4 regions of the Paenibacillus sp. FSL R5-0928 genome follow, and region 1 is predicted to be linked to each of the others. Evidence: riboswitches for the same ligand, from Rfam matches in the RefSeq annotation. Region 1 holds a riboswitch; each other region holds the start of a gene.
The links. A riboswitch is a leader RNA that binds a small molecule or an ion and turns the genes downstream of it on or off. The one in region 1 is predicted to bind thiamine pyrophosphate.
Positions count from the first base shown of each region.

Region 2: another riboswitch for thiamine pyrophosphate. It lies ahead of MKZ16_RS10080 (thiamine phosphate synthase); the one in region 1 lies ahead of thiC (phosphomethylpyrimidine synthase ThiC).
Region 3: another riboswitch for thiamine pyrophosphate. It lies ahead of MKZ16_RS13790 (ABC transporter ATP-binding protein); the one in region 1 lies ahead of thiC (phosphomethylpyrimidine synthase ThiC).
Region 4: another riboswitch for thiamine pyrophosphate. It lies ahead of MKZ16_RS02115 (ABC transporter substrate-binding protein); the one in region 1 lies ahead of thiC (phosphomethylpyrimidine synthase ThiC).

Region 1 covers NZ_CP150225.1:6,373,433-6,379,644, forward strand. Annotated here, with positions in the region: gene MKZ16_RS28765 (alpha-amylase family glycosyl hydrolase) at 1-1,340, opposite strand, end outside; gene MKZ16_RS28770 (phosphotransferase) at 1,594-2,580, opposite strand; gene thiC (phosphomethylpyrimidine synthase ThiC) at 2,666-4,408, opposite strand; TPP riboswitch at 4,511-4,620, opposite strand; gene MKZ16_RS28780 (beta-galactosidase) at 4,692-6,212, opposite strand, start outside.
Region 2 covers NZ_CP150225.1:2,308,684-2,314,895, forward strand. Annotated here, with positions in the region: gene MKZ16_RS10070 (GDSL-type esterase/lipase family protein) at 1-1,330, shown strand, start outside; gene MKZ16_RS10075 (SDR family oxidoreductase) at 1,567-2,439, shown strand; TPP riboswitch at 2,527-2,628, shown strand; gene MKZ16_RS10080 (thiamine phosphate synthase) at 2,744-3,349, shown strand; gene thiS (sulfur carrier protein ThiS) at 3,388-3,591, shown strand; gene MKZ16_RS10090 (thiazole synthase) at 3,647-4,414, shown strand; gene thiH (2-iminoacetate synthase ThiH) at 4,449-5,564, shown strand; gene yfbR (5'-deoxynucleotidase) at 5,648-6,212, opposite strand, start outside.
Region 3 covers NZ_CP150225.1:3,085,318-3,091,529, forward strand. Annotated here, with positions in the region: gene thiD (bifunctional hydroxymethylpyrimidine kinase/phosphomethylpyrimidine kinase) at 1-35, opposite strand, end outside; gene thiM (hydroxyethylthiazole kinase) at 59-853, opposite strand; gene MKZ16_RS13780 (ABC transporter substrate-binding protein) at 895-1,932, opposite strand; gene MKZ16_RS13785 (ABC transporter permease) at 1,929-2,705, opposite strand; gene MKZ16_RS13790 (ABC transporter ATP-binding protein) at 2,686-3,381, opposite strand; TPP riboswitch at 3,580-3,683, opposite strand; gene MKZ16_RS13795 (amino acid ABC transporter substrate-binding protein) at 3,906-4,742, shown strand; gene MKZ16_RS13800 (amino acid ABC transporter permease) at 4,796-5,464, shown strand; gene MKZ16_RS13805 (amino acid ABC transporter ATP-binding protein) at 5,478-6,212, shown strand, end outside.
Region 4 covers NZ_CP150225.1:473,693-479,904, forward strand. Annotated here, with positions in the region: gene MKZ16_RS02110 (MTH1187 family thiamine-binding protein) at 1-29, opposite strand, end outside; gene MKZ16_RS02115 (ABC transporter substrate-binding protein) at 775-1,824, opposite strand; TPP riboswitch at 1,986-2,096, opposite strand; gene MKZ16_RS02120 (hypothetical protein) at 2,255-3,718, opposite strand; gene MKZ16_RS02125 (MFS transporter) at 3,791-5,011, opposite strand; gene MKZ16_RS02130 (pyridoxamine 5'-phosphate oxidase family protein) at 5,172-5,591, shown strand; gene MKZ16_RS02135 (response regulator transcription factor) at 5,711-6,212, shown strand, end outside.

The sequences.
Region 1 (6,212 bases):
GGAGTCGTATACAACGTTGAGGTTGTCGTAGGTGTCGAGCCATTGGTCGTATAATAAATTTTATCGCCGCTATTTGTACTGGATAGTGTCACCGTTTGGGCAGAATCATAGGTTTTGGGCACAGGAGAGACGGTTATCACCGGAACCTTAGGAACGTCTGGATTGGCGTCATACCATACATTATCTGAGTTATACCAGCCCTCTTTTATGCTGCGAGATAAGTCAGCCGTCTGTTTGCCATTGCCGTCATTAAAGATCAGGCTTGCACCTGTAGCATTTGGAACAGTATAGCTATACCAATCGTTTCCGTCCGATTTCATCAGTATTCCCGGCCATGCTCCACTAGTCGGAACGGTTGCCGGATTCAGATTCCAGTAATGGATGCGGATCGCTGCATTCCAGCTTGCTGGTTTCTTAAAGTGAACGGTTAGCCCCGCTGAAGTTGGTGTAGGAGTTACGGTAGGTGTTGGTGTTGGCGTTGGTGTAGGAGTTACGGTAGGTGTTGGCGTCACCGTTGGTGTAGGAGCTACCGTAGGTGTTGGTGTCACCGTTGGTGTAGGAGTTACCGTAGGTGTTGGCGTCACTGTTGGGGTAGGAGTTATCGTTGGTGTTGGGGTAGCTCCGGCCGAAAGGGTCACATAGTCGATATTAATATTCCCGCTATCATCCGAGTCATATTTATAAGCAAGCGTGTTATTTCCTGCCTGTAAGGAGAGTATTTCTATTTGGTCTGCCCATGTATCCCAGTTGGCCAGGTTTGCTAATGTTGTCTGTGTAACCTTTATTCCATTGACATAAATGGACACCTTTTTTGCACTGCCAGATGCATTAGCATAGTGAAGTGTGGCATTATAGGACCCTGCTGCGGAAGACTGGACGTTAAAAGTGGTGGCTGCTCCTGTAGTTGTATATCCATCAACAAAACCAGTGCCCGAATATCCGATGTGATTCGTATTTACTTTTGCACCACCAGACAGGGATGCACTCTCTGCTTCGTATTTCCCGGCAACCGGAATAACCACCGTCCAGTTCTTCCCGCCGTTATTGTCCCAACTATCCGTTGGAGCCGTGATGTGATAACAATAAATAAGGGTGGCACCTTCCTGAACATTGAGGTTGGCGGTGAACGTGGTTCCATTTTTGGTCATCACCGTGTCCGTAGTATTAGCCCAGTTATTCGTAGTCCAATGTAAGGTCACAGCTGTCGCTGTAGGATTGGTATAGGTGACTGTATGATCCGTATTGCTGGCCGATGCTCCACCCGATAAACCAAATAAACTAAAAATGAGCGAAAAAATAATTAACCACGAAATATAACGCCTGGATTGTTTGGATACCAAGTAAATAACCTCCTCATAATTTTTAGTGCAGCTACGATTTTTATGCTTATCGTGTGGTGCAAACGTTTGCAAAAATGAGAAAAAAAGAAATACTTGATAGTTTTGATCTCCTCCTTCCATGATAAATAAGGAAAAAGCTCATTGAATGCGTTTACAAATAGCTCTATATGTGGTGGATTTTCCTTGTTAAGATTATAGGCGCCAAACTTTGGCTGGTCAATGCATCTTTTAGGCTATAATTCAATCGTTTTCACTATAAGTTCCCTAAGATAGCAGGTAAATTGTTCAGGTTCTTAGCCAGCCAATTCATTTCTTTTGCAAAACGTTTTGGAGGTACACTATGTTTGTCCATCGCGGCATTAATCCACCACGGGCTTTCCATATACCACAACAACTGCAATGATTTTGTTAAATCCCCCTGCTCCACCGTTCGTTCCTCACGATATCCGTCAATAAATGCTGAGGCTAGTGCTCCATCTAAATCTTCATCTAGAGCACATGACATCACTGCTCGCGCTACATCTAGCTGCGGATAATCATATTTGAACCGATCAAAATCTAGAATTGCAGACAATTGGCTATCTTGAAATAAAAGATTATCAACCCATAAATCACGATGTGCCCATCCAGCTTCAAGTCCTTCGAATATTTCCGGATCTATTTCTTCAGTCGCTCTTAGTTGTATCTCTAGGTCAGTGATAAGTGAGGTTTTACCCATTTCCTTTGATTGTTGTAGGAGTACATTCCAATGTTCTAAACGTTCCTCAGGGCTTTGTGGAATAAATTGTGGGGTTCTTTTCAAACTAATGGTCCCATCATTTAATAAACGATGCATTTTACCTGTGGCACGACCCAAATCAAACATTTGATGGATATTAATCTTACCCGGCTCTATGACACGGCCTTCACAATATTCCATTGCCATAAACGTTTCTCCCTGATCTGATTCCAGTAAAACATTATTGTTATAAGCCAACAATCCGGGACATGGGAGCCCCTGTAGATACAATCTTTTCTGTTGAGAAAAGGCAAAGTTCAGCTCTTCTGGGTTATACAATTTATATCTTTTTTTGTTGTATTGTTTAAGTAGAAATTGCCCTGAATCCGTTGTGATTTTCCATTTAAGATTTAACCAGCCACGTTTTATTGGGGTAGCATGAAGGACTTTCAATCCAAAAAAATGATAGAAACTATTACTTAAATCCTCTAAAATGACTTCCTCTGAACGAATCGCTTCCATTTCATCAACTCCTATCTATTCAAAGTATAAAAGAAGAAGCCGCCAATGACGACTTCTTTTAGGTATTTCTTTTTAGCAGAAAAAGTTATCTATAAATGAGGCTCCCGCCTTGGAGAAATTCTTGTGCCTTCTCTTGCATTCCTGATTCAATTCTCGTCGTATTCCGGATATTATGAGAGATCTTCATACTGCAAAATTTCGGCCCGCACATGGAACAGAAATGAGCTGTTTTAGCGCCTTCCGCAGGCAATGTCTCATCATGATATTCGAGCGCTCGCTCAGGATCTAACGATAAATGAAATTGATCACGCCAACGAAATTCAAAACGGGCTTTCGAAAGAGCATTATCCCGGTCTTGTGCTCCTTTATGCCCTTTCGCCAAATCTGCGGCATGTGCCGCTATTTTATAAGTAATGACCCCTACACGTACATCTTCCTTATTAGGCAGGCCAAGATGCTCCTTCGGAGTTACGTAACATAACATTGCTGTACCGAACCAACCAATCATCGCTGCGCCTATAGCAGAGGTAATATGATCATACCCCGGAGCAATATCTGTAGTCAGTGGACCTAACGTATAAAAAGGGGCTTCGTTGCAAGTTTCAAGTTGCTTATCCATATTCTCTTTAATCAAGTGCATCGGCACATGTCCTGGACCCTCTACCATCACCTGTACATCATGACTCCAAGCCATAGCTGTTAATTCACCTAACGTCTCTAACTCGGCAAATTGTGCTTCATCATTCGCATCAGCAATCGAACCCGGACGTAATCCATCGCCTAGGGAAAAAGAAACATCGTACAGCTTCATGATTTCACATATCTCTTCAAAATGTGTATATAAAAAGTTCTCTTGATGATGCGCAAGACACCATGCCGCCATAATGGAGCCACCTCTTGAAACAATACCTGTCATACGTTGTGCCGTCAACGGGATATAACGAAGCAGAACTCCCGCATGAATGGTAAAATAATCAACCCCTTGCTCCGCTTGCTCAATGAGCGTATCACGGTATACTTCCCACGTTAAATCTTCCGCTTTCCCATTCACTTTTTCCAAAGCTTGATAAATAGGCACCGTTCCAATAGGAACAGGAGAATTACGGATGATCCACTCGCGTGTCGTATGGATGTTTTTACCTGTGGAGAGATCCATTATATTGTCTGCACCCCAGCGGGTAGCCCATCTCATTTTCTCCACCTCTTCCTCTATGGATGAGGATACTGCGGAGTTTCCAATATTGGCATTGATCTTTACCAAAAAATTACGCCCAATAATCATTGGTTCACTCTCTGGATGATTGATATTCGCTGGAATGATGGCGCGGCCGCGGGCTACTTCATCTCTTACAAATTCCGGTGTCACATTCTCACGAATCGCAACGTATTCCATTTCCGAAGTAATAATCCCTTTGCGTGCATAATGCATTTGAGAGACATTACGCCCCTTTTTCGCTCGCAAAGGTTTTCTATGGAGCGCTGGAAACACTTCCGCCACAGCTTTTCCCGTTGCATTCCCGTTATCTTCAGGCTTCACGGTTCTTCCTTCGTACGCTTCCACATCCCCTCGTTCCTCAATCCAGCTTAGACGATTGGGCTCTAACCCCTGACGAATATCAGTATGAATATTAGCATCCGTGTAAGCCCCACTTGTGTCATAGACATGAATTGGGGAATTCTCCTCTTCGCCGTCTATGCCCGCAGTTGGACTAAGTGAGATCTCCCGCATAGGCACCTGAATATCAGGCCGTGAACCCTTTACATACACTTTTTGACTTGCTGGAAAAGCTGATAAATTGATTGGATCGTTGTTCAATTCGCTTGTCATCTCAATTCCTCCTATAAGGTGATTTGATCAAGCGGAGACGGTCTACTCCCCACACATAGAAAAGGCCACATCTGTATAAGATGAGGCCTTAGAGTAGACAAATAGAAATAGAGCTCCATTTCCTCCGCTGGCATTATCCAGATCAGGTTTGACGGTCGATAGTTATAACTATCCTCTCAGCCTGGTCCCACCAAGCTCCCGTAACTATATAATTGCTACTTCAAAGTATAACCGAAAAGAGAGAATTATCCAAATCTACTCAAATGTGAGATCAATGTGTACGTTAGTATAACACCAATACCCCAAATCCTTCCAGAAGCACCTCGCCCGACAATGTTGTGCCGCTCAGTAAATCTGTTTTGGTCTCATGAAGATGGATCGTGACAGGAGTCTCACTATAATTAAGCAAAAAAGCATAACTGGAAGAAGCTCCGGTACGGACTTGCAGCTCTACCTCTTCTGGGAGCTTCAGCCAATTTGCTGGCGATTGTAGATCCATTAAATTTATGATCTCAGCCGCTGCCTGTTCGTTAAATACGGCTCCGTAATACCAAACCTCACCCTTGCCGCGACGATTTCTAGTTACCGCCGGTTTTCCCGCATAATAATCAGAGGCGTAAACCGCCATCACTTCAACCGAAGCTTCCTCTATTTTGAGAATATCATTAAAGTCATCTGCTCCTGTAACGACTTCGGTCGCGCCCGACCAGCTAATTGTTGTTGGCTGACGACTGCCCTTAACCATTGTGAATTCTTCAACTGTGATCCCGCATTGATCCTTAGCAGTACCTGGGAAAGGACGCATATAACATTGACCGCGCTCATCCTTATAGCCAGTTCTACAGCCGAAGATCAGTTTGCCGCCTTGTTGAACATATTCATCCAGCAGAGACGCTGTCTCATCTGTCATAATCGCTGGGTGAGGATAGATAAGCACGTCGTACCTTGCAAGCTCCTCCAGCGTTGTTTTTTTGCGCAAATAGAGCACGTCATTCGGGATATGCTTCCGCTGAAGAGCCTTGTACCACTCCTTATTGCTCTTCCACATAAACGGGCCATGCCAAACATCGTATTCTCCATCCCACTCATTGTCATAATCACGAACAATAGCAACGTTAGCCTGATTATGAGTACCGATAAACGCTTGACCTGCTGCTGCCAGCTCCTGACCGATCTGCCCCGCTTCCCGCACTCTCCGGTTAGGCTGATTATGATAGTCATTGATTCCATGCCAATAAATTTCATTGCCCATCGTAGCTGTCCGCCAGCGGAAATATAACACCATATCTGCCCCATGAGCGATCGACTGATAAGTCCATAACCGCATCTGCCCGGGCTTTGGAGAAGGCATATCCATCCGGTTCACCCAGCCACCCGGGCCCGACTGCTGCTCCATAATGCAGAAATTCGGGGATATCGAACGAACAACAGATAACGACAGTCCCCAGCCTCTATCATTCAGCGGATTCCGCTCATTCGGGTCATAAAAAATAGTAGAGAACTGAGGATAGGAATCATAGCTGAAGAAATCCAGCAGTTCATCCGTCATTTCATGGCTATCGAGATGACCGAACAGACCGTTCGTGGTTACCCATTGCTTAGGGGCAAGTTTACGAATGATATCCGCTTGGTTTTTGGCAAAAGAAATTGTATTGTCCGAAATAAACCGTTTTTCATCCAATGCCTGATGAGGATTGGGTTGCTTCGGTACTGGAGTCGGACGTGGAAGATAGACCTGAGACCAGTCACTATAGCTTTGATTCCAAAAAACAGCTCCCCATGCCTCGTTCAAATGCTCAAGCGT
Region 2 (6,212 bases), 3.1 Mb from region 1:
TGGCAGTATGTTTAATCAACATAAAGTGAGTGTAACTAACTATTCCATGGGAGGACGCTCGTTTAAAAATGCCTATACAGAAGGTCGACTTAACGACATTTTACTGAGTGGCAGCATTGGGGATTATGTGTTTATTCAATTCGGACACAATGATGAGAGTGCAGATGAGTTCAGACGTTACGGCAGAGGTTCGACTGAGGCAATGTATGAAAACTACCTTAAAGAAGTTTATCTCCCTGCGATCCAAGCCCGGGGCATGATACCGGTACTGGTAACGCCAATGTCCAGAATTAAAGGGAATGCAAGTCCGGGATATATCTATGAGAATTCTTTTAAATCAAGAAAGTTTGTAGATATTCTTAAACGGGTTGCAGATGAATCTGGAGTTACACTTATTGACCTTAACTCGGAAAGTCTGAAATATTATAACGAGATCGGAGGAGAAGCGATAACAGCCCTCTTCATGTCAATTGAAGCCGGAGAAACGCCAGGCAAAACAAATGACGGAAGTTACGCTAACGGGCATCCTTCAAAGAAAATCGATGGGACTCATTTTAAAGAAGCGCTCGCCAAACAATTTTCGCGGATGATTGTTACGGAGCTTGTAGAGAAAGGTGCTACTGGCGATTCTACTGCTGCCTCCATTACTGCTTATCTTAAAGGGAACGTTAAGCATGCGGCACTAACAGGCAACTGGGATAAGGTTTTTCCGGAAATAACTAATGATACGACGACCGGGGAAGCTGCTTATTACCGCAATCAAATTGAAAAATTAATCCAGCTGGGAGTAATGGGCAAAGACCGTCAAGGGAATTTTAAGCCAGATACGGAGATGACAGTTGCTGAATTCACACGCAGTATTTCTAAGTTAATGAAAGTGGAAAGATCAGATCTTGCCTATTATCCGAAAGGTAAGCTGTCACGTGAAACGATGGGTGCTATTCTCTATGATGTTTACCAAGTAAAGTTTGCTAATAAACCTAAGTACATGACTGATTATAACGGCACAGCAGTAGTGCCAGGAGATCCTGGTTATGATTTCAATCTGGATCCAGGAGCTAGAGGAGCGATGTACTATCCACTTGTATCCTGGCAGCAGCTGGTTGATACGGCGGACATTTCTCCTTTTTTAATTTCAAAAGTGAAAAGTGCTTATGAATTAGGGCTTATTAGATCTGAAGTGGGGATTGCTAGAGGCCAAATGGTCAATGGGACAGAACTAGAACCTAAAGCCATAGTGACCCGGGAGAAAGCAGCTAAAGCTCTTTATTTTATGTGGGTACTGGAACATGGAGTGAATGCAGAAAATCATGTTTCTTCTTTGAAATAGTTAGGGTGAACAATTCAAGGCACAGCAGCGATGCTGTGCCTTTTTGTATGCAGTGAAGTCCTCTCCACTTACAGCAGTTTACATCCACGGTTGTTTATTTCTACTTGCATTGTGGTAAGTAAGATTCGTAAAGCGATTTAAGAAAATGACAAACCCAGCGTATAAACGTGCATTGTTGTGCCATCCTAAGATGATCAGTTAACTATCAATTTGCTTAACGAGAGGAGATAGGGAAGATGTCAGGCAATAATAAACAAGCTACAAAAACCTTACCCCCACAGGAGCAGCATCATCAGCCAGGGATTGAGAGTGAAATGACGCCGCTGCCCAAATACGAGCCGGCAAATTATAAAGCAGCAGGTAAACTGCAAGACAAGGCGGCGTTGATTACCGGTGGAGACAGCGGAATTGGGCGTGCAGTTGCTGTGCTTTTTGCTAAAGAAGGTGCTGATGTGGTCATTTCATATCTTAATGAACACTCAGATGCAGAGGAAACTAAACGTCAGGTCGAGCAGGAAGGCCGCAAATGTATCCTAATTCCAGGTGATATCGGTGACGAGAAATTCTGTAAGGATCTTATTAAACAGACGGTAGAGGGCTTAGGAAAGCTTGATATTCTCATCAATAACGCGGCGGAGCAACATCCGCAAGCTAAGATCGAGGATATTACTTCCGAGCAGCTAGAGCGTACTTTCCGTACGAATATATTTGCGATGTTCTATTTAACAAAAGCAGCTATGCCTCATTTAAAAGCAGGATCTACAATTATAAATACAACTTCAATTACCGCTTATCGCGGAAGCCCGCAGCTGCTGGACTATTCATCAACTAAAGGAGCTATCCTGAGTTTCACACGATCTTTGTCCACGAATCTGGCGGAGAAGGGCATACGGGTAAACGGTGTAGCACCAGGTCCAATCTGGACACCGCTAATTCCCTCTACCTTTGATGCGAAGCAGGTTAGCGAGTTTGGAGGCACGCAGCCTATGAAACGGCCTGGACAACCAGAGGAGCTGGCGCCAGCCTATGTATATCTTGCCTCTGACGATTCCAGTTATGTGACTGGACAGGTTATTCATGTAAATGGTGGCGAGGTAGTAAACGGTTAGATTAGTACAGCTAATGTGAATAAATGGGTGTATTTCAATAAAAAAATATGTTACTATAAACCACGTTAGCATTTTAAAATTGTATATTTATGTCACTAGGGGTGCCGATTGGCTGAGACGGAATGGATTTCCGGACCCTTTGAACCTGATCTGGTTAAGACCAGCGTAGGGAAGTGGAGAACGAATTTCTGTTGTCGGGCTATTTGTAGTACCGTCTATTTACAGATTCTGACTGCCTTCCTTACGGGGGCAGTTTTTTTGTTTTTTACTGACCTACAGGGAAGTGAGAGAGAGGAGATCGCGAGTGGTACAAGCTGAGATCCATCTAATATCAGACGGCAAGCAGCAGTTGAGACAATTTGTTGAACTGGCTGTCACGGTGCAGACATGGGTCGATTATATTCACTTAAGAGATAAGCAATGTCCAGCACGCGAACTGCTCTCTGCGGCACAGGAGCTGTTGGCTGCCGGTATACCCGCTACCAAACTGATAATCAATGACCGGATCGATGTAGCATTGGCAGCTGGTGCCGCGGGTGTTCAGTTGGCTGGGCACAGTCTGAGCCCGGTTACAGCCCGGCGAATTGCACCTCAGCTTTGGCTGGGGAGATCGGTTCATTCTCCGGAAGAAGCGGCGAATGCTTCAGAGCAGGGAGCTGATTATTGCTTGTTTGGCCATGTATTTCCCTCGGCGAGCAAGCTAGGGCTGCCCGCACGTGGGTTAGAGCTGCTTGCAGAAACGGTGAAGACTAGCTCTATTCCTGTAATTGCGATTGGCGGAATTGGTCCCGCTAATGCGGCGCAGATCATTAGGCAAGGCGCGGCAGGGATTGCTGTGATGTCCGGTATTTGCGGAGCGGATGATCCTTATGAGGCCGCCAAAGCTATTCATAAGGCGGTTCATTCATAGCCGGGAGGTAAAAGCATAGGCGAAGGGGGTGATTCAGAATGAGACTGTTGATTAACGGGAAATCCGCAGAGTGTTCTGGTGGTATTCAAACTATAGCTGATTTGATCAGTCTTCCTGAGTGGTCGGGTCGTCTGATGATCATTGAGCTGAATGGAGAAATTGTCAGTAAGGAGAATTATGAAAGTACTGCTCTGAGCGAGGATGATCGTTTGGAACTGGTGCACTTTGTTGGTGGGGGTTGAGATGGAGCGGTATAGAATTTTGAGAAATTTCTAAGAACCAAAGGGAGGTAATTTCATGCATGACCCGTTACATATTGGAGGCATCGGATTAACTAGTAGATTATTTATCGGAACCGGAAAATATAGCCGGAATGCTCTGATCCCCGAAGTGATCGCAAGCTCTGGTTCTCAGGTGATTACTGTAGCGCTTCGCCGAGTGGACCCGGAAGGTGGAGCAGAAAATATCATGAACCACATTCCCGGCCACATGACTCTTCTGCCTAATACCTCAGGAGCGCGTACAGCGGAAGAGGCAGTCCGTATTGCGAGATTAGCAAGAGCTGCGGGACTGGGGAACTGGGTGAAGATCGAAGTGATCAATGATCAGAAATACCTGCTTCCAGATAATCTGGAGACCATACGAGCTACAGAGATTCTAGCGGCGGAGGGTTTTGTAGTACTGCCATATATGAGTCCGGACCTTTCGGCTGCTTTACGTCTGAGAGATGCCGGTGCTGCTGCTGTGATGCCGCTTGGTGCGCCGATCGGGACGAATCGCGGCCTGCGCACCAAGGAGCTCGTGCGTATTCTTATTGAAGAAGTGAATTTGCCGATTATTGTAGATGCCGGAATTGGCAAGCCCTCGGAAGCGGCGGAAGCAATGGAGATGGGGGCCGCTGCTGTTCTGCTTAATACGGCTATCGCAACGGCACGTAATCCGCTCGTCATGGCGGAAGCGTTCCGCGAGGCGATATCCGCTGGCCGCAAAGCTTATTTGGCAGGACTCGGTCCTGTAGAAGAAGTTGCTTTTGCTTCGTCACCGTTGACTGGATTTCTGAACTGAATTTGATAGGTTCACCAAAGGAGGGAGGATTAGCATGAGCTTTTTTGACACACTGGCCCGCTTGGAGCAGTATCCTTATGAGCAGCTGTGGAAGGAGTTCCGGGAGGATGACGTTAAGCGGGCGCTTGGAAAAGACAAGCTGAACGAAAATGATTTGCTGGCATTGCTCTCTCCGGCAGCAACGCCGCTGCTAGAGGAGATGGCGCAAGCTGCTCAGCGACTGACCCGTGCACATTTTGGTTATTCGATGCAGCTGTTCACACCGATGTATCTTGCCGATTTTTGTGTGAATCATTGTACCTACTGCAGCTTCAGCTCCATTTATGATTTTCCGCGTAAAAAGCTGTCCTTGGAGGAGGTTCGCAGGGAGGCTGAGAAGATTGCAGCTACAGGTCTGCGGCATATCCTCATTTTGACTGGTGAATCGCGCCGGGAGAATCCTGTCTCATATATTAAGGATTGTGTAGTTGTACTTAGAGAATTTTTTTCCTCCGTCAGTATTGAGATAAATCCTCTATCGACTGCCGAATATAAAGAGCTTCTTCAAGCAGGCGTGGATGGATTAACACTATACCAAGAGGTTTACCACCAGGAGACTTACAAAAAGCTGCATGTTAAAGGGCCTAAAAGAAACTACCGGAATCGCCTGGATGCACCTGAACGCGGCTGTCAGGCAGGTTTTCGTTCTGTGAATATTGGTACGTTGCTCGGGATGTACGATTGGCGGCAAGAGGCATTCCAAAGTGCCATGCATGCCCGCTATCTACAGGATCGGTATCCAGATTGCGAGATCAGCCTGTCACCCCCACGGTTTCGGCCTTATTTAGGGGAATTTAACCCAGAGTGCGATGTTACCGATCGATCACTAGTGCAGATTATTTTGGCATACCGGTTATTTTTACCCCGTTCGGGCATTACTTTATCTACAAGAGAGCCTGCCTCTCTACGCGATCATTTAATTCATCTAGGAATAACTAAGATGTCAGCCGGGGTCACTACTGAGGTGGGCGGTCACACTAATGCAGGGGGAACTCCGCAATTCGAAATATCCGATAGCCGCAGTGTGCAGGAGATTACGGAAATGCTATATACGAAGGGTTTGCAGCCGATTTTTAAAGACTGGGATATCCTGACTGAATCAGTAACGTAACGCTTGTATTTTTATTATTAATCACTAAAGGGACCCCTGCGAGATTCATGCGGAGGTCCTTTTTTCTATTGTGTAGATGGTGTTTAGTTTCCGGCAGAGAGCTCATCGAGAGACATTTCGAAGCTCGGTGCCATATGAGTCAGAAAATAATCCACTTCCTGCAGGCCAAGCCCACGAAGTTTTGCTGCTGTCTGCTCCTTCGCGGCGGCAAATTCTCGGTTGCCTGCAGCAACCTCCCATACGCATTTCAAATAAGCATCCAGCCGATCAGCGGCTTTCACATAGCTGTGCAGCAGAATGTCCTCCGAATCGGGAGGGCTGTCTTCCGGTCGTATGAGCTGAGTGTAGATGCTTTTTAGCTCTGATGGAATCATTCCAGTTAAGCGATCAGCCGCAACTTTTTCCATTTCGCGGAAGCTGGTGAGCAAGCGAGGATTGTTGTATTTTACCGGCGTGGCAATGTCGCCTGTGAATACTTCGCTGGCATCATGGAAAAGAGCTATGGTTGCTGCTCGTTCCGCGTTTAGTGAACGTCCAAAATGTACATTACCGATGGAACAGAGCATATGTGTGAGCAATGCAACATGAAAAGAATGCTCAGCGACGTTCTCCGGTGCGGTGCTGCGCATCAAGCTCCAGCGCTGAATA
Region 3 (6,212 bases), 3.3 Mb from region 1:
GAGCCGGCAATGGTTAGAGCTTTGGATATAATCATCGAATTCACTCCTTCGAGGGTCATTAACTGAGCTGTTTGATGCTGGATCTTTCTAGGAAGACTTCTGGCGTGACCCATGTCAGTTGATTTAGAAACTCAACCTGAAAACTTCCCGGCCCTTGACCAGTCGTTAGTTCAGCGGCGATTTCAGCTGCTACTCCATAGAAGGAGAGGGCTTCCACTGCGGCCTCCAACGAGGCACCTCCACTTACCGCGAGAAATGCACCCACAACAGCGCTGAGTAAACAGCCAGTTCCTGTAATCTTCGTGAGAATAGGGTGACCGTTGCTGGCAATAAAAGTGTTTTTTCCATTCGTGATCACATCGTCTTTTCCAGTTATGATGACCACACAGCTTAACTTCCTCGCAGCAGCTTCAGCCAAAAGGACTACATCGCCTTCACCTTCGCCAGCATCCACCCCTTTAATGGACCAACTCTCCCCAATGACATTAGCGACTTCAGCCACATTCCCCCGCAGTGCGGTGATTTGCATCTCATTAACTAGCTTTTGAGTGACAGCGGTCCGATAAGAAGTTGCGCCTGCACCTACCGGGTCAAGCACTAGGGGAACCCTGTGTTTATTAGCGGATTTACCAGCGAGCAACATAGATTGAATAGCGTAGTCATTGAGTGTGCCGATATTTAGAACTACAGCAGACGACATAGCGGCGATGTCGATCACTTCTTCGTGGGCATCCGCCATAAAGGGAGAGGCGCCAAGCGCCAATAGACCGTTGGCTGAGAAATTGGCTACCACAATATTAGTGATGTTGTGGATCAACGGGTTGGATTCCCGTACTTTGGCTAAATAACTCATTATAATTCCTCCTCAAGCTTGTATGAACAACTAACTAAACATTACAGATTGATAAAAGCTTCCTGTGCTTTAATATCCTCTGGTAGAAGATTGTTGGTGGATAACCACTGCTGAACCTTTTCCCAAGATGTCGGGTCTTGATATCCAAAAGATTGATCGCCAGCATTCATCAGCGGCAGCAGAATCTCAAGACTTTTTTTCTCAATCTCCTTGTCGAGCGGTGAAGTTGCATCTTCATGTGCAACCAGTAAATCCAGGGCTTGTTCAGGATTCTGCTCCACAAATTCCTGTCCTTTTGTAATGGCATTTAGAAATTTTTTAAAGTAGGCTTCAGAATTTTGCAATCCTTGTTCGCTGGCCACCAGCACAAGCTCATAATAGTCAGGTACTCCGTAATCCGTTGGATTAAGCGAAGTGACCGGATGTCCCTCTTTTTCAAGGATTAGTTGTTCATGGTTGATGAACCCGCCCATTATTGCGTCTACTTGTCCAGTAGAGATCGCAGGGATGAGGTCAAAACCTACGTCAATCAGCTTGGCGGATGAAGGATCGCCTCCATCACTCTGGATCATTGTCCGAATCACCGCTTCATAGAGCGGAATGGAGGAATAGCCGATTTGTTTTCCCGCGAGCTCTTTTGGACTATGAATACTGCCAGCCTGAGGAACCATCAGATGATTCAGTGGATGCCGCACGATTGCTGCAATCGAACGTACAGGGATTTTCTCGCCGCGTGCCATAAGTACCTGAGGTTGATAACTGAGCGCTAGATCAATTTGATTCGCTGCAACAAGCTTTAGGGAATCATTGCTGTCCGCAGGCATTTTGATCTCGACATCCAAACCTTCCTCTTGGAAAAAACCTTGCTGTTGCGCAGCGTATAGAAAGGAATGAACGGCATTGGGATACCAATCAAGCATAATCGTCAGCTTGTGTGACTGCTTATTTTCGGTATTGGAGGGATCGGTTTGGGAGTTGTTATTTATCTTGTCTGCCTTCCCGCAGCTGCTTAAGAGCAAAAGTGTGCATACTAGAAATACAGAAATAAGTCCTCGTTGTGGGGATTTTAAATGATTCATTGGTTTGATCCTCTTTTCTTTAAAAATAATTGTTCGAGTAAAGCTATCGCCAGAAAAAGCACCACACCAAGCGCGGACAGCAGAAATACAGCCGCGAACATTTCATCGCTCTGCATATTTCCGGCCATTCTGCGGCTGAAGTAACCGAGTCCTTTACTGCCGCCGAGCCATTCCCCGATAGTAGCTCCGATGACGCAGTATACAATGGACAGCTTTAAGCCAGAGAAAAAAGCAGGCAACGCCAGTGGAATTTGGGTTTTGACAAGCAGCTGCCAGCGGTTTGCACCAAATGTTAATAATAAGTCCTTGTAAGTCTGGCCACTTGTACGAAGTCCATCATATGTACTCACTACGACTGGAAAAAAAGCCGTCAAAAACACCACAGCCACTTTGCTCCACAGCGAATATCCGAACCACATAATAAAAATGGGGGATAGCGCAATTAATGGGATCGTCTGGCTAATGATAAGAAAGGGATAGATGGCCTTTTCTATGGGGCGATACAGGAACATTCCAGTGCCCAGCAATACACCACAAATAACAGAAAGGACAAAACCCACCAGTATCTCCTGTAACGTCGCCAATAAATGCTGTCCAAATAATAATTGCCTGTGCTCGATCAATGCGATTCCAATAGAGGAAGGTGCAGGGAGAATAAAGGCTGGAATCATGTGAAGGCGAACAGCCGACTCCCAGATTACAAGAATGAGCAGTACCAGAAGAAGGAAGGGACCATAGTTGTCTAGATGTTTTTTAAAAGGTATAGGTTGCATGCAATCTTCGCTCCAACTCTTCCCGTAGTGCTATAAACCGGGGTTCATAGTTCATCTTATAATGTCTTGGCCTTGGTAGATCCACAACGATCTCCTGTAATTCGCTGTGCGCACCGCCAGATAATAAATAAATCCGGTCACTGAGCAATAGTGCTTCTTCCAGATCATGAGTGATGAGCATAATCGTCTGATTCAATTCACCCCATAACTCCAACAGCCAACGGTGTATCTCGCGTTTGGTCATGGCATCGAGAGCGCCAAAGGGCTCATCCAGCAGCATAAGACCACTTCCGCCTCCAGCCACTAAGGTGCGCAGAAATGCGACTCGCTGTTTCATTCCTCCCGAAAGTTCATGGGGATAAGCCTTCTCTACATCTGCTAAGCCGAAGCGGGTCAACATTTCCCGAATCTGAGTGATCGTATCCTGTTTACTAAATCTGGGCTTGATCTCCCAAGGCAAAAGGCAGTTGTCGAGCACTGTCCTCCAAGGCAGCAATAAATCCTGCTGAGGCATATAAGCGATCTGGCCTAAACGACTAGCGGTTGACGGGTGCGTAGAGAGTTTTATTTTTCCGTGAGTAGGTTCGAGTAAACCGGCAATCGTTTTGAAAAATGTACTTTTCCCGCATCCGCTAGCACCTACTACGGAGACGAATTCCCCTTGCCTGATATCCATGGATAGATCTGCGAATACAGGGGGTTGCTCAGATTCCGGAAAAGAGTAGGTTAGGCCTTGAATAGATAAAATGGTCGTGATGATCTAACCTCCTAAAATTTTTGTGGAGCGCCTAAACAAATAAAGACCCATCCATTTCCAGAGGAAATGAATGGGTCAAAAAGTTCATTCTGCATAATAACACTTAACATGCTTGATGAAAATTCTGCTCCACTTCCCTCCGCTGGTATGATCCAGATCAGGTTCCAAGGGTCCGGAGCTTGAAGCTCCGTCTCAGTCGGCCGACTCCCCTAGTGAAATAACAGGTCCATATTAATTTGTTTATAAATATACCATATCTTTCTGAGAAGTAAAGAGAGAAAGAAGTGAAGGATTAATCCAAGATTGGGTAAGATATAGGTAGGAATCTAGTTAATATTATAATTCCGATGTATATAATCGGAAAAAAGTATTGACGATCATGTGATGGCAGTGTACTATTCAATTTGCCGGAAAAAAACCGGATAGAGAGAGGGGATTTAATAATGAAAAAATGGAGTTTAACTATTATATTGGCGTTAACCGTGGTCCTTGTAGCGGCTTGCGGCAATAATTCGAATACCAATACGGCTGCTGAACCAACAGCTGGAACGAATGGTGGAACAGCATCTTCAGCGCAAAACAGTTTGGAGGCTGTGAAGGCCAGCGGCAAATTGCGGATAGGTACAGAAGGGACTTATGCACCTTTTACTTATCATGACACTGCGGGGAAATTGACTGGTTTTGACGTGGAAATTGCTGAAGAAGTAGCCAAACGTTTAGGTGTCAAAGCTGAATTTTTTGAAACTCAGTGGGATGGTATTTTTGCTGGGATGGATGCGAAACGGTTTGATGTCATTTTCAATGAAGTTTCCATTAACGAAGATCGCAAAGTGAAATATGATTTCTCTGAACCCTATATCGTATCCAAAGCAGTATTGATCGTGAGCGAAGACAATGAGGATATTAAGACCTTTGCCGATCTTAAAGGTAAAAAAGCCGGACAATCCCTGACAAGTAATTTATCCGATATCGCTCGTGAGAACGGTGCTGAAATCGTAGCTACAGATGGTTTCAATCAAGCGATGGACCTGCTGACTTCGGGACGTATTGATGCAACTGTGAATGATGGCTTGTCTTATCTGGATCTAAAAAAACAAAAACCAGATGCAAAAATTAAAGTGGTTGATGAGATTCCTGAAGGATCACAAAGTGCCGCGGTATTCCTGAAAGGTAATGATGAGCTGGTGAAAGCGGTCAGTGATGCGATTACAGAGATGAAGAGTGATGGAACGTACTTGAAAATTTCCGAGAAATACTTTGGAGCTGACGTTTCAAAATAATACAAGGCTAGCAAGGCTAATTAAGCCTGGAAGCTAAAAAGGATGTCTGAATAATGGATGACCGCAAAATACAAATTTTCTTAGACACACTGCTACCCCTGCTAAAAGCCGGGGTGGCTTTTACCATTCCGTTGGCGCTACTTTCCTTTGTGCTTGGATTGATTTTGGCGATCCTAACCGCGCTGGCACGTCTTTCTCCGTGGGTAATTCCGAAGCTAATCGCCCGTTTTTATGTGTGGGTTATTCGAGGAACCCCATTGTTAGTGCAGCTATTTATTATATTTTATGGTTTGCCGGCTGTTGGTATTGTACTCGACCCCTTCATTGCCGCCACCATTGGATTTACTCTTAGCGTAGGGGCTTATTCATCGGAAATCGTACGCGCTGCTATCCTGTCGATACATAAAGGCCAATGGGAAGCTGCCTTCTCAGTCGGGATGACTCGTGGGCAGGCTCTGCGCCGCGTAATTCTGCCACAAGCTGCGCGCGTTTCTGTACCGCCGTTATCCAATTCCTTTATTAGCTTGGTTAAAGATACTTCGCTTGCAGCGATCATCACCTATACGGAGATGTTTAGAACCGCACAGCAGGTAGCCTCTACCACTTATGAGCCTCTGCTGGTATACTCCGAAGCAGGATTGTTTTATTTAGTGTTCTGTTCTGTGCTGTCGGCGCTGCAAAATTACTTGGAGAAACGACTCGATCGTTACTCTGCGACCTAAAGGAGAGATACTTGTGATTGAAATCATTAATTTGCATAAATCCTTCGGCGCACTCCAAGTGTTAAAGGGTATTGATCTGAAAATGGAGCATGGAAAGGTACTTGTCATTATTGGGCCATCTGGCTCCGGGAAGACTACACTGCTGCGCTGTTTTAATCTGTTGGAAATCCCGGATCAAGGCAGCCTGTCGCTCAGTGATATCACCATCAATTTTACAGATCATAAGAAAATTCCTCAGAATTCCGTATTGGCCCTTCGTCAGAAAACAGGGATGGTCTTTCAATCGTATAATTTATTTCCGCATATGACTGCGCTTGGCAATGTGATGGAGGGACAGGTAACTGTCTTGAAACGATCCAAGGAAGAAGCGCGCAAGCGGGGGCTTCAGCTGCTGGCTAAGGTGGGTTTGGCAGATAAAGCTGATAACTATCCACATCAGCTGTCAGGTGGACAGCAGCAGAGAGTGGCCATCGCCCGGGCTATGGCAGTAGATCCAGAAGTGTTATTGTTTGATGAGCCCACTTCGGCGCTCGATCCTGAGCTGGTAGGGGAAGTGCTTAAGGTTATCAAACAATTAGCGGCAGAAGGTATGACTATGGCGATTGTGACCCACGAGATGAAATTTGCCGCCGATGTAGCGGACCGGATCATTTTGATGGATGGTGGTCATATCTTAGAGCAAGGGACTCCGCAAGAAGTGCTGGAGCATCCGAAGAATCCCCGGGCTCTGCAATTTCTGAACAGACTG
Region 4 (6,212 bases), 1.3 Mb from region 1:
ACTTGAATGCTTAGTAGGGTGTTAGCCACAATAATCAATCCTCTCATTTTATAAGGTAAGTTCAAAAAGCCAACTTTGATAACGAAGTAATTCAGGAAGCAAACTCGACATCGAATCTTGAACGAACTTGGGAAGTCCGGTACTCACGTAGCACATCACTACGCTCCGTTCCTCCTTCCTCAAGTAACGTCCAACCTTCTTGGTTCTGAAAGCCGACTTTTTGAGCTCTTAAATTATAAGGTGAGTTCAAAAAGCCAACTTTGATAACGAAGTAATTCAGGAAGCAAACTCGACGTCGAATCTTGAACGAACTTGGGAAGTCCGGTACTCACGTAGCACATCACTACGCTCCGTTCCTCCTTCCTCAAGTAACGTCCAACCTTCTTGGTTCTGAAAGCCGTCTTTTTGAACTCTTAAATTATAAGTTAAGTTCAAAAAGCCAACTTTGATAACGAAGTAACTCAGGAAGCAAACTCGACATCGAATCTTGAACGAACTTGGGAAGTCCGGTACTCACGTAGCACATCACTACGCTCCGTTCCTCCTTCCTCAAGTAACGTCCAACCTTCTTGGTTCTGAAAGCCGTCTTTTTGAACTCTTAAATTATAAGGTAAGTTCAAAAAGCCAACTTTGATAGCGAAGTAATTCAGGAAGCAAACTCGACGTCGAATCTTGAACGAACTTGGGAAGTCCGGTACTCACGTAGCACATCACTACGCTCCGTTCCTCCTTCCTCAAGTAACGTCCAACCTTCTTGGTTCTGAAGTCCGCTCTCTACTCCGCCGGTAAAAAATCATTACTGAATGCACTAGCAGCATCCAGCGGTTTATCCAGCAACTTCAGATCATACATCCAGTCGCCGTAATTTTGCCAGACCTCGGTTTTTTGCTCGCCCCAGCGGGCAGCATCGTCCTTGTATTTTGGGCTAAGCCATTTTTGGCTAGCTAGGACAAGGTCGGCGTCCAGGTCAGGAACGGCCTTCGATAACATACCGGCAGCCTCTTCCGGATGATCAATGGCATATTGATAACCTTTTGATGTGGCTTTCATGAAGGCCTTCACCAGCTCAGGATGATCTGCAATTTGCTTCTCACTCGTCGTCAGCACAGGCGTGTAATAATCGAGCTGTGGCGCATAATCCTTTAAGTACAGCATATCCAATGGCTGGCCACGCAACTCAGCCTCAACGCCAGTCCAAGCGTAGAAAATCCAGGCGAAATCAATGTCACGTTTGACGGCGGTAAAATAATCAGCTTCACCGATACTGATCAGCTTCACCTTTTTCACATCGCCACCTTCAGGATCCATGATGGCCTTCATGGCTGCTTCTTCGGCCGGTGAGCCCCAGCCTCCGTAGGTTTTACCTTCGAAATCCTTTGGTGATTTAATATTGCGATCTACTGGAGCGGCGAATCCCGACGTATTATGCTGAATAATAGCTGCTATCGAGACAAGGGGCACGCCTTGTAGACGGGCTAGCGTTAATCCTTCTTGGGCGCTGATGCCAAAAGCGGCTTCGCCAGAGGTAACCATAGTATCAGAACCCGCTGCGCCTGGCTGAACGATCTCGACGTCCAGGCCTTCTTCAGCGTAGTAACCAAGATCCTTAGCTACGTATAGACCGGTATGATTTGTGTTCGGTGTCCAGTCGAGTGCGACTTTAACTTTGGTGAGCTCTTTTGGAGCATCCGTCCCAGCCGCTGCAGTTGGATCAGTAGCATTTGCTTTGTTTCCGGCTGTATTCCCATTGTTGCTGCCGCATCCGGCAATGGCAAGAATGAGTACACAGGTGAGGCACAACGTAAGTGCTTTTTTGAGGTGCATGTCTTCTTCTCTCCTTTAAGGTTACAAGAATCCCGTCTTCACAACATGAACCGTAAAGTGTAGTATGTACGTTTTTCTACATCTTTTAGTGATCTTACAAAAAAAGCGCCCCGAGTGATCGGGACGCTGGCTTGGCGCAAGGTTAGTCAAGGTCACAGGGACCAGAACCAATTGGCGATTCCTACGCTGGCATTATCCAGATCAGGTATAAGGGTCAGTATCTTGTGGGATACAATCTCAGCCGGCCAATTCCAGCACCCCTGGTTCTATGAAGTTAACGGGTATTTCTATGTGCAATATAAGTAAGTATAAGTTTTGTACCCATACTTTATATCTTATATTTCTCGCATACGGTGTATTATAGACGGCTGTACTCGGAATGTCTAGTAGTGCACTCCTGAATTTTTCCAATCCAGTAGTTTCTTTTTTGCTAGTCTAGATCTTTATATTTCTTGCGGTGACGCCGTTTAAGCTCACTAACCAGCGCCCCTAGCGTGAGGACAACGCTGATCAGAATCCCGCTCATGATCACGAAGAGGGCAAGAAATTCAAAGGGGGAATATCCAATCATTTTACTCCATTGAATCTTTCCATCCAGATCGTCAATGACCTGATTCATGCCGTAAATCCCGCTTACTACCGTAAATACAGTGAGAATCATCAGCAGATTATCCCGTCGCTTGGACTGAAACTTATCCTGATACTGAAACAGATCATTTAAGGTTTCTTTCACTTCCTCGAACAAAGCGTCGTTTCCGTATACTTTGCGCAGCTGAAGAAATATCTCCCGGCCCTGCGACTGCGAAATCAACTCCAAGAAGTAGAACTTCGCCGAGAACTTATTAATGGAGTAAATTAGATTGTCTATCTCCTCATAATCATGATTAATCCGAAGTCGGGAGTGCATATTGGCGAGCTTCAGCAGAACGATTTTGTGGAAAATATTGAGTAAAAATCCGTAATAATATTGCCCGTACATCTGGTTGGCTAGACTAACAGCAATCTCCTGTTCAGCCCGGGTCATGCAGCAAAAGGTCTGCTCATTCATCATATAATACGTGTCTGGGCCCCAGCGATTATAGGAATGCTCATGACAATAGTTTGCAATATACGCTGGATCGCTTGCACTGGCATAGGGCTTTCCGTTCAGATCAATTCCATCAAGCTGTGAGGCGCGATAGCGTAGATTTACACTAATCTCATCAGAACTTTCTTCATTCTGAAAGCCGTAAAAAGCTTGTACCTGCATTCTTTCATCTACGAAAAAAGGAAGGGTCTCAAAATAAGCCCCATTGATATCCGATTGATCCAGATATGGCTCCAGTCCATCCACCAAATTTCGGAAGACAAAATCCTCTACCATCTCATAGGTCTGTTCCCCGCAATGAATATAAGTGTAGTCATCCTGTATGAAGGTTTTCTCTAGCGCACGGAAACGATCCGCGAATTCTAGGGCAATACTAAAGGGAATCGAATCCCCCTCCAGCTGGACACGTATCGTCACGAATCCAAGCTGAAAGGGACATATGAATATATCCGTCGAGAGAATTTTGAAAAATATAGATTGCTGCGGAATCTCCAGAATGCAGTCGAGATTATTTACTCTGGAAAAACGGCGAAACGAGTCGGCATCCTTCCTGCGCGGAAAAAGGACGTGTGCGGCAAACGGTAAATAGGTGCGCTCCATTCGTTCATGGGAAACACAGTAACCTTCTCCATAATAGGCAGCTTCCAGTTCTTTGTTATCCAGAAAAAAACGTGTGAATCCGTCGTCCTGTAATTGCTGGATAAGCTGCTTAGAATCGCCCTTTTTTATAGAGAAGGGAAATATAAACTGCATAAGCGCAGTATGTAACAAAGGCTCAGTTGAAGACTCATTTAAAGACTCATTCATTCATTGTCCATCCTTGTGCTCAGAATATGCTTATAGATCACATTACCCTAAAAGGATAACGTTGATACTATTCTAAATACGGGAACTCTTTCCTTCCACCGCTTGCCTGGCTTGGAACCTCCATGCGGCAATGCTTAGCAGGAACAAGAAGGCAGCAAAAGTGGCAAGTAATCCGGCTGTTTGCGCCACTTCTAAATGATCCATAGACCAGCCCGTAAACAGAGGTAGCAAAGCACCACCAACGCCTCCGGAAGCAATCATAATGCTGGGTGTTGACTCTTCGGTGCCAGGCAGCATTTTGCTGGAGAAAACCAATGCAATGGAGAAAATACCGGACATAAACAGCCCCAGCAGCAGAATTACAATGAAAGCAGCCATACGATTTTCAGTGAACGGAAAGAGTGTCAGCAGTAACAAGGTTAGTAAACAGCTGCTGAGAATGTACACGCGATAAGATATTTTTTCGGCAATTACACCCGCAAACAATCTTCCTGTAGACATCGCCAGCCAAAAGAAAGTGACTGTCAGTGCTGCCGCAGACTCTGTCATCCCTAGCTTGGCAATAAAGATAGCCGGCATAAAGTTGACTAAACTCATCTCTGTGCCTACATAAAGAAAAAAGAAAACGATGAAGATCCCTAGCAGAATCCATTGCTTACCTTTATACGGAAATTTTTTGTTAGAACGTGAGCTTGAGGAATGCGAATTGTCTGCTCCTTGGACAGAGGCACGTTCATCCAGCATGCGTTGTAGATTACCGAAGTGTCCTCTTGCCCAGAGGATAAGAGAAATCAAAGAGAAGGCAGCGACGATTAGAAAGGCCAATCTCCACGCTCCGGCAGCAATGAGCGGACTGGCGATAAGCGGCATCACGAGTGCGCCTATCCCGAATAGAACTTCGAGCCGGCTCATCGCAATAGCCGTTCCTTCGGTTACAGCACCAATAATGATGGTGCCGATAACCGCTTCGATCATCCCGAAACCAAAACCTGCGGCAACAGCGATAAAATACATCCAGCCCCAAGGCGGTAGAAAGGCATAGGCAACTTCTGCAACTATTAGAAGACTGGTGGCAATGAGGATGCCTCCACGTTTACCGAAGCGGCGATTAAGTAGGGGAGAGACCAACACGCCTGCTAAAAAACCAGCGAATTGACTAAAGATTAATTCACCGCCAGCACTGTAATTTTGATCATAATGTTGCAGTAGAACGGGCAGAATAGATCCCAGCACAACATGTGCCAGACCGATAACGAAGTAGGAGAGACAGCCGATCCAAATCAGTTTTTTCACGAAGTAAGCTCCTTATCTTGATGTAGTTTATGGAGTAAGGTCGGATTCAATGTGAACCTGAAGGGTACATTATAATAAGCACCATTGTTATGATAAATCCAAACGGTGAGCTTGGATATATAAACTTTTGTTTACATGCTTGAAGGGAGAGATTTACGTAATGGATAACAAACAACTGGAACAACTCATTATTAAAGCATTGGATGACAACAAGTTCGGTTCCTTTGGTACGATCGAAGAAGGAAATAAGCCGAAAGTACGTTATATGGCCATTTTCCATGAGGGTTTGAAGATTTATTTGGCTACAAATCGCAAAACTCATAAAGTGGAGGAGTTATCCGATAATCCGAATGCTTTTGTACTGCTTGGCTATGAGGCCGGCGGAAGCAAAGATTTGCTGGAGATTGAAGCGACCGCTACCGTCTCTAAGGATGAAGGCTTGCGCTCCAAGGTATGGAATAAAGAGCTGGAGCCATGGTTTACTGGACCTGATGATCCTAATTATGTGATTTTGGAGCTTACTCCAACACGTATTGAGTATGTAGGTAGCAATAAAGAGCATGGAGTATGGCAGCCATAAGCTATAGCCTTGAATTGATCAAACAGCCCTCCTATCCCCTATGGGGTAGGAGGGCTGTTTGATGTGTTATAATGACTTCAACTTTTTAGGTATTCATATCGGGGAGGAGCTAAAGCTACATGAGCGTTACTCTGTTATATATTGAAGATGATCGTGAGATTGGCAGCGTAGTGTCTGCTGATTTAAGCGAAAGAGGATATAGTGTCCGCTGGCTACGGAGCGGCGAAGGTGCGATGGAAGAAGCAGGCGCCTGCCAACTGGCTATTCTCGATGTTATGCTTCCTGGTCTGGATGGGTTTACGATCGGGCAACGATTGAAACGTTCCTACCCTAAGCTGCCCATTTTAATGCTCTCTGCCCGAACCTCGATTGATGATAAGCTGCAAGGTTTGGAATTCGCGGATGATTATTTGACCAAGCCTTTTCATCCGGATGAATTGGCCGCTCGAATCGAGGTGCTGCTCCGAAGGAATGGGGCATCTGTTCAGGATTCGCTCACACTTAAACATCTAGTCGTATATGAAGGGGATAACCGCGTGATGAATGCTCAGACTCAGGAAGAAATCATGCTTACAGGCAAGCAATTTCAGATTTTTTCCTATTTGCTGCGTCATCTTAACC